DNA from 2 places in the Thorsellia kenyensis genome. Region 1 is predicted to be linked to the other one. Evidence: predicted binding sites of a transcription regulator. Region 1 holds the regulator's gene; the other holds the start of a gene.
The links. Region 1 encodes ArgR, which controls arginine synthesis, uptake and breakdown. Its sites were predicted from a motif close to ANTGAATAAAAATACANT; they were not measured.
Positions count from the first base shown of each region.

Region 2: a site for ArgR is predicted at 1,605-1,622, ahead of argE (acetylornithine deacetylase). Genes of this name have one in related genera too.

Region 1 is NZ_JBHLXE010000108.1:18,777-22,197, forward strand. Features, by position in the region: gene atpD (F0F1 ATP synthase subunit beta) at 1-454, shown strand, start outside; gene ACFFIT_RS11325 (F0F1 ATP synthase subunit epsilon) at 496-936, shown strand; gene argR (transcriptional regulator ArgR) at 1,173-1,634, shown strand; gene ppa (inorganic diphosphatase) at 1,790-2,317, shown strand; gene ACFFIT_RS11340 (SRPBCC family protein) at 2,389-2,820, shown strand; gene ACFFIT_RS11345 (RnfH family protein) at 2,826-3,122, shown strand; gene yaaA (peroxide stress protein YaaA) at 3,154-3,421, shown strand, end outside.
Region 2 is NZ_JBHLXE010000100.1:71,862-75,282, reverse strand. Features, by position in the region: gene ppc (phosphoenolpyruvate carboxylase) at 1-317, opposite strand, end outside; gene argE (acetylornithine deacetylase) at 366-1,541, opposite strand; gene ACFFIT_RS09760 (LysE/ArgO family amino acid transporter) at 1,898-2,503, shown strand; gene argC (N-acetyl-gamma-glutamyl-phosphate reductase) at 2,622-3,421, shown strand, end outside.

The sequences.
Region 1 (3,421 bases):
CTTTGCTCACTTGGATGCAACCGTTGTTTTAAGTCGTCAAATCGCATCTTTAGGTATTTATCCTGCAGTTGATCCATTAGATTCTTCAAGCCGTCAATTAGACCCATTAGTTGTTGGACAAGAACACTATGATACTGCTCGTGGAGTGCAAACAATACTTCAAAGATATCAAGAGTTGAAAGATATCATCGCTATATTAGGTATGGATGAATTATCTGAAGATGATAAGTTAGTCGTATCAAGAGCTCGTAAAATTCAACGTTTCTTATCTCAGCCTTTCTTCGTTGCTGAAGTATTTACCGGTTCGCCAGGTAAATATGTACCTTTAAGCGAAACAATCAGGGGCTTTAAAGGAATTATGAATGGCGAGTACGATGATATTCCTGAACAAGCATTCTATATGGTCGGCTCCATTGACGAAGTATTAGAAAAAGCAAAAAAAATGAAATCGTAAAAAGTCACACCCATTGATATCAGTGGGTGATGGAGAAAAATATGGCAAAGACTTTTATACTAGATGTAGTGAGTGCTGAGGCTTCTTTGTTTAATGGAGAAGCTAAGAGAATCCAAATCACGGGGAGTGAAGGTGAGCTTGGTATTCATCCTGATCACACACCTTTGCTTACTGCGATAAAGCCGGGTTTAGTCAGAATTGTTAAGAAAGATGACACAGAAGAGTTAATTTACCTAAGTGGTGGTATTCTTGAGGTGCAACCTAAACGTGTTATTGTACTGTCTGATTCAGCTATTTACGGCGAAGAGATTAGTGAAGAACGTGCCTTAGCTTCTAAACAGCGTGCTGAAGCACAACTTGCTAAGCATGCAAGCGATATAGATCAAGCAGAAGCAGAAGCACAATTATCTCGTGCTTTAGCTAAACTTAAAGTTATTGAGCTTGTTAAAATGCAAGAGAAAAGTTCTAAAAGAAAACGTTAAGTTTTTTGTTATTCTAAGCGCTCCTCCGGGAGCGTTTTTTATATCTTTCAAAGCCCTACTTTTTACACAAATACTCAATTCCTAACTCTGAATTTTATTCAATTTTATATTTCCTTAGAAGCAAAATGCATATATTGTTAATTTTTGTGAATATTTAAGCGTACCCTACGATAATTTAGTATAATCGGTAGAAATAAGTGAAATTTTTCATTCTATGTTCCTACAGGAAATTACATATGACAGCAAAACCAGATGATTTAATTAAAGCATTTAGAGCTATTTTGAAAGAAGAAAAATTTGGCTCGCAAAGTGAAATTGTTGCTGCATTACAAAATAAAGGATTTAATATCAATCAATCTAAAGTTTCTAGGATGCTGACTAAATTTGGCGCTTTAAGAATGCGTAATGCTAAACAGGAAGTTGTATATTGTTTACCTCAAGATGGCAGTATTCCAACTGCAACCAGTCCTTTAAAAAATTTAGTTCTTGATGTGGATTATAACGATTCATTAGTTGTCATTCATACCAGCCCCGGTGCAGCACAGCTAATAGCTCGCCTACTTGATTCTTTGGGTAAAAATGGAGGGATTTTAGGTAATATTGCTGGGGATGATACTATTTTCACAACACCTACTAAAAAAGTCTCCGTAAAACAACTTTATCAGTCTATTTTAGAGTTATTCGAGCAAGAACTTTAATGTTTACACAGGTTCTAATTGCTTAAATCATAAATCCCCTTTAAAATTAGAAGAGGCGTTGAGTATTTAAACGCAAGACAAGTTTTATTGGTCTGTATAAACACTTCTAATAAAATACAACATTTATATTTACAAGTTTTTTAAAAGGATAAAAGATGAGTTTACTGAACGTACCTGCAGGTAAATCACTGCCAGATGATATTTTTGTTATAATTGAAATTCCAGCGAATGCTGATCCTGTTAAATATGAAATTGATAAAGAAACAGGCGCACTCTTTGTAGATAGATTTATGGGGACATCTATGTCATATCCATGTAACTATGGCTATATTAATAACACTTTATCATTAGATGGCGATCCGGTAGATGTTTTAGTGCCAACGCCTTTTCCTTTACAGCCAGGATCAGTTATCCGTTGTCGTCCCGTAGGTGTATTGAAGATGACAGATGATGCTGGTGAAGATGCTAAACTAATCGCCGTCCCTCATGAAAAAATGAGTAAAGATTATGGGCATATTCAAGATATTGACGATGTACCTTCTTCATTAAAAGCTCGTATTGAACACTTTTTCTCTCATTATAAAGATCTAGAAGCCGGTAAATGGGTTAAAATTGATGGTTGGGCTGATGCAGCAGCAGCTCGTCAAGAGATACTTGACTCCTTTGAGCGTGCTAAATCTTAATAAATATATTAATTCTTTTAGAAGTCATTAAGCTTTGATGCTTTTTGACTTTAAATTTTTGGACCGTAAATATGCCTAGTATCAGTCGATCAGCATTAGTTTCTTTTAGCACGAAGCAAATGTTTGATTTAGTTAACGATGTACCTTCTTATCCACAATTTATTCCTGGTTGTGTAGGGGCTAATATTATTAGTCATCTAGAAAATGAAATGGTAGCTTCCATGGATGTAGAAAAGCTAGGCATAAAAAAAACATTCGTCACTCGAAATGAGCTTCATGATAGTCAGTTAATAAAATTAAATTTAGTCAATGGCCCTTTTAAACATCTTACAGGAGAGTGGGTATTCACTTCTTTGGCTGAAAATGCGTGTAAGATAGAATTTAATTTGCAGTTCGAGTTTACTAATAAACTCATAGAACTTGCATTTGGCAAGGTATTCAATGAACTTGCCATTAATATGGTTAATGCATTCGTTGCCAGAGCTAAGGCAATTTATAATTAATTTTTATGGAAAATTTTACAATTCAAGTCGTTTATGCTTTACCTCATAAACAATATTTGTTCGATGTCTCTGTAAATAGTCTTGATACCGTCAAAGACGCTATTCTTAAATCCCCTTTACTTAGTTATTGCGAAGAAATAAATATTAATGAAGTTAAGGTGGGTATTTTTAGTCGTATTGTCAAATTAGATGATTTTGTAAAATCAGGTGATAGGATTGAAATTTATCGACCCTTGATTGCCGATCCTAAAGAATTGAGAAGAATGCGTGCTAAACGAGCCGAACAAACCGAGTCCAAATAGTTCGGTTTTTTAATTCAGAGGGTAAATTTTCATGTCACTATTAATTCTTATTTCTCCTGCTAAAACATTGGATTATGAATCCGATTTACCAAGCCTAAATTATTCCGAACCTCAGTTTTTAGATAATTCTGAAGCATTAATTGAAGTCTGTAAAGAATTGGCCCCTGATGAGTTAGCCCGTTTAATGAAAATCAGTGATAAGCTTGCTTCTCTTAATGTAGCACGCTTTGCTTCATGGGAAAAATCAATAGATTTTACCGTGGCTAGGCAAGCGATATTTGCCTTTCAAGGAGACGTTT
Region 2 (3,421 bases), on a different contig from region 1:
GCTTCAATAATTTGTGGGGTGGTGGTATTTCCTGCTTTAGGAGAGATACTATGGTATTGTTCAACAGTATTCGTGAGATTCAAAAATTGACTGAATGCCCTTGCAACGGGTAACAACTCTTCGGTAGAAAGATTTTCAAGCGCATTTAATAAAGCTTGTCTGTCCGCATTATTACCAGCCCTTGAAGACTTAGAAAGTAACCTCAGATTTTCAACTCGGTCTAGAATTTTGTCTCCGAGTGCTTCTTTTATTGTTTCTCCAAGCATACTGCCAAGCATACTGACATGGTTACGCATTGCTGAATATTGTTCGTTCATGAGACTCCCATTAGTTAATTGATTGATAAACGATAATTATTTAAAAATTCATTCTTGTTCAGTAGAGTTCATACAAAAGTGGCTTATTAAATCGGTAAGTACTTTTTTGGTAGGCTCTATAAAAGCAGTATCAATATATTCATCGGGTTGGTGCGCTTGATCTATAGATCCTGGACCTAACACCAAAGTCGGACAAAGAGTTTGTACAAAAGGTGCTTCAGTACAGTAATTAACAACATCTGTGCGTTTGTCTAGAAGTTTTTCTATTTCTTGAACCAGATGATGTGCAGTTTCGCACTCATAACCTGGAATTGCTGCGTGCATCTGCTTAATACTTAATCTACCGGGGTATTTATCAGTTACTGGTTTTAATGCTTTTGCGACTAGCCCATCTAATTCATCTAATTTCAGACCAGGTAAAGGTCTAATATCCAGATGAAGTTCACAGCACGCACAAATTCTGTTCGCTGCATCGCCTCCATTGATATAGCCAAAATTCATCGTGGGATGAGGTACAGTAAATGAAGCATTTTGGTATTTTTCTTTGAGCTCTTCACGCAATTCAATCAACTTTCCTATCGATTCATGCATCAAGTCGATGGCATTAACACCTAAAGCTGGATTGCTTGAGTGGCCAGAGTGTCCTACTATTTTAAGACTATGGGCTACATGACCTTTATGTGCTCGAATAGGCTCTAAAGAAGTTGGTTCTCCAATGATTGCAAAATCAGGTCTGATGAGTGTATTGGCTGCAAAATAACGAGCCCCTGCCATGGTTATCTCTTCATCGGCTGTCGCTAAAATATGCAGTGGTTTGGTGAATTTTTTGCTATCAAGTTGGGCTACTGCATCTAAGATAAATGCAAAAAAACCTTTCATATCAGCAGTACCCAGTCCATACAGCTTGTCGTCTTTTAAGGTCAGTTTAAAAGGATCTTGTGTCCAGCGCCCTTCATCAAAAGGAACTGTATCGGTATGTCCTGTTAATAACAATCCACCATTTTTTACCCCATTGCTAGGATAAAAACTGGCCAGAAGATTATATTTATCTCGAGATTCAGGTACCTTAGTGATTGATATTTCAAAACCTAAGCTTTCAAACCATTCAGCTAGTTTTTCTATCAGAGGCAGGTTAGGGAAGTCTAATTGAATATCTTCAGCACTTACAGTGGGAATCGCAATCAATGTTTCATAGAGAGAATGGAATTTAGGAATCGATGCCATAAGAAAAGTCCTCTAGTTTATAAGAAAAACAGCACGGGTATGCGTGATATATTATGCTAAATTTTTGCATAAAAATGCAAGTTAATGTTATTATATTACAAGATTAATTAATGGACTTTAATACATTACGACTAGAGGTGCAATAGGAATTCGTAAGGTCGCGTTGCTTATTTGGCATTTAATAGAATTGAGGTTGTTTTGTTCAAAGAATGGTTAGTTCAACGTAACGATATACTAGTCGATGGCGATACATTTTTTTATATTGTGTAAAATTTTGGGGCGAATGATTTTCATAGATCGTATAGGTCTAAAGGTTTATGATCTTAAGTGATTCATCAGTCCACTTTCGGAGAAATATGGCTATTTGGTTTGAAGGTTTTCTGCTCGGTCTTTCTTTAATTGTTGCAATAGGCTCACAAAATGCCTTTGTTTTAAGGCAAGGTTTACTTGGACAACATGTGCTTCCCGTCATTATCTGTTGTGCACTTAGTGATGCACTGTTGATTACGATTGGGGTCAGTGGTTTTTATATTGTTGTTGAAAAGTATCCTCTGGTAATTGATATTACGAGGGTATTTGGGATCGTATTTTTATGCGCGTATGCTATTCTACGCTTTATCTCAGCTTATAAAGCAACCAGTTTTATGGAATTGTCTTCGGATAGTCATAAACTTCCCTTAAAAGTTGTCTTAGGCACTTGTTTAGCCTTTACTTTTTTAAATCCACATGTGTATTTAGATACCGTTATATTGTTGGGTGGCATTGCAAGTCAGTATAAGGAAAATGCATGGCTATTTGGTTTAGGTGCATGTTTTGCTTCAGTGGTATTTTTTACTGGTCTAGGTTTTTTGGCCAAATTTTTACGCCCTTTTTTCATAAATAAAAAGAGCTGGCAGTATCTAGATATATTCATTGGGGTGGTGATGTTTTTTATTGCAGGTAATCTACTATTAGCATTTTAAAAGCAAATTAAACGGGCTATAGTTCAAAGCGGTCATTTTACCTCGTAGAATTTGTTCAATACAAACTTTAGAAATACTTAAAATAAAGGAGTGAGCTGTGAGTAATTCGCGTAAAAAAATTGTCATTATAGGGGCAAGCGGTTATGCAGGGGCTGAGTTAGCGTTTTTTTTAAATAAACACCCTGAGTGTGATTTAGTTGGATTATATGTTTCTGCGAATAGTGCCGATGCAGGAAAATCACTTTCTACTTTATATCCTAAATTTAGAGGCGTATTAGACAAAGAGATTTATCCTCTTAATGATATTGAAAAGGTTGCTGAATCATGTGATGTTGTCTTTTTAGCAACCGCACATGAAGTTAGCCATGACATAGCCCCTATTTTTTTACAAAAAGGAGTGTGTGTATTTGATTTATCAGGTGCATTCAGGGTTCCGAGTACTGAGTTTTATCCTACCTATTACGGCTTCTCTCATGCATACCCTGAGTATTTAAATAAAGCAGTTTATGGCTTAGCCGAATTTGCGCAAGACGCATTAAGCCAAGCCTCTTTAGTGGCTGTGCCAGGGTGCTACCCTACGGCCTCTCAATTAGCATTAAAACCGCTCATTGAGGCGGGATTATTGGATTTATCCATGAAACCGATAATCAACGCAACCAGTGGGGTTAGTGGTGCTGGCAGAAAAGCGGCCCTAAATACCAGTTTTTGTGAAGTTAGCCTTCAACCTTATGGTGTGTTTACTCACCGCCATCAACCAGAAATTAGTTATCATTTAGGAACGGAAGTCATTTTCACTCCACACTTGGGGCAATTTGAACGTGGTATTCTCGCAACAGTGACCTGTAAAGTGAATGAACAAGCCTCTGAATTACGATTTAGAGAAGTCTTTAACAAAGCCTATGGACATTCAAAAATTGT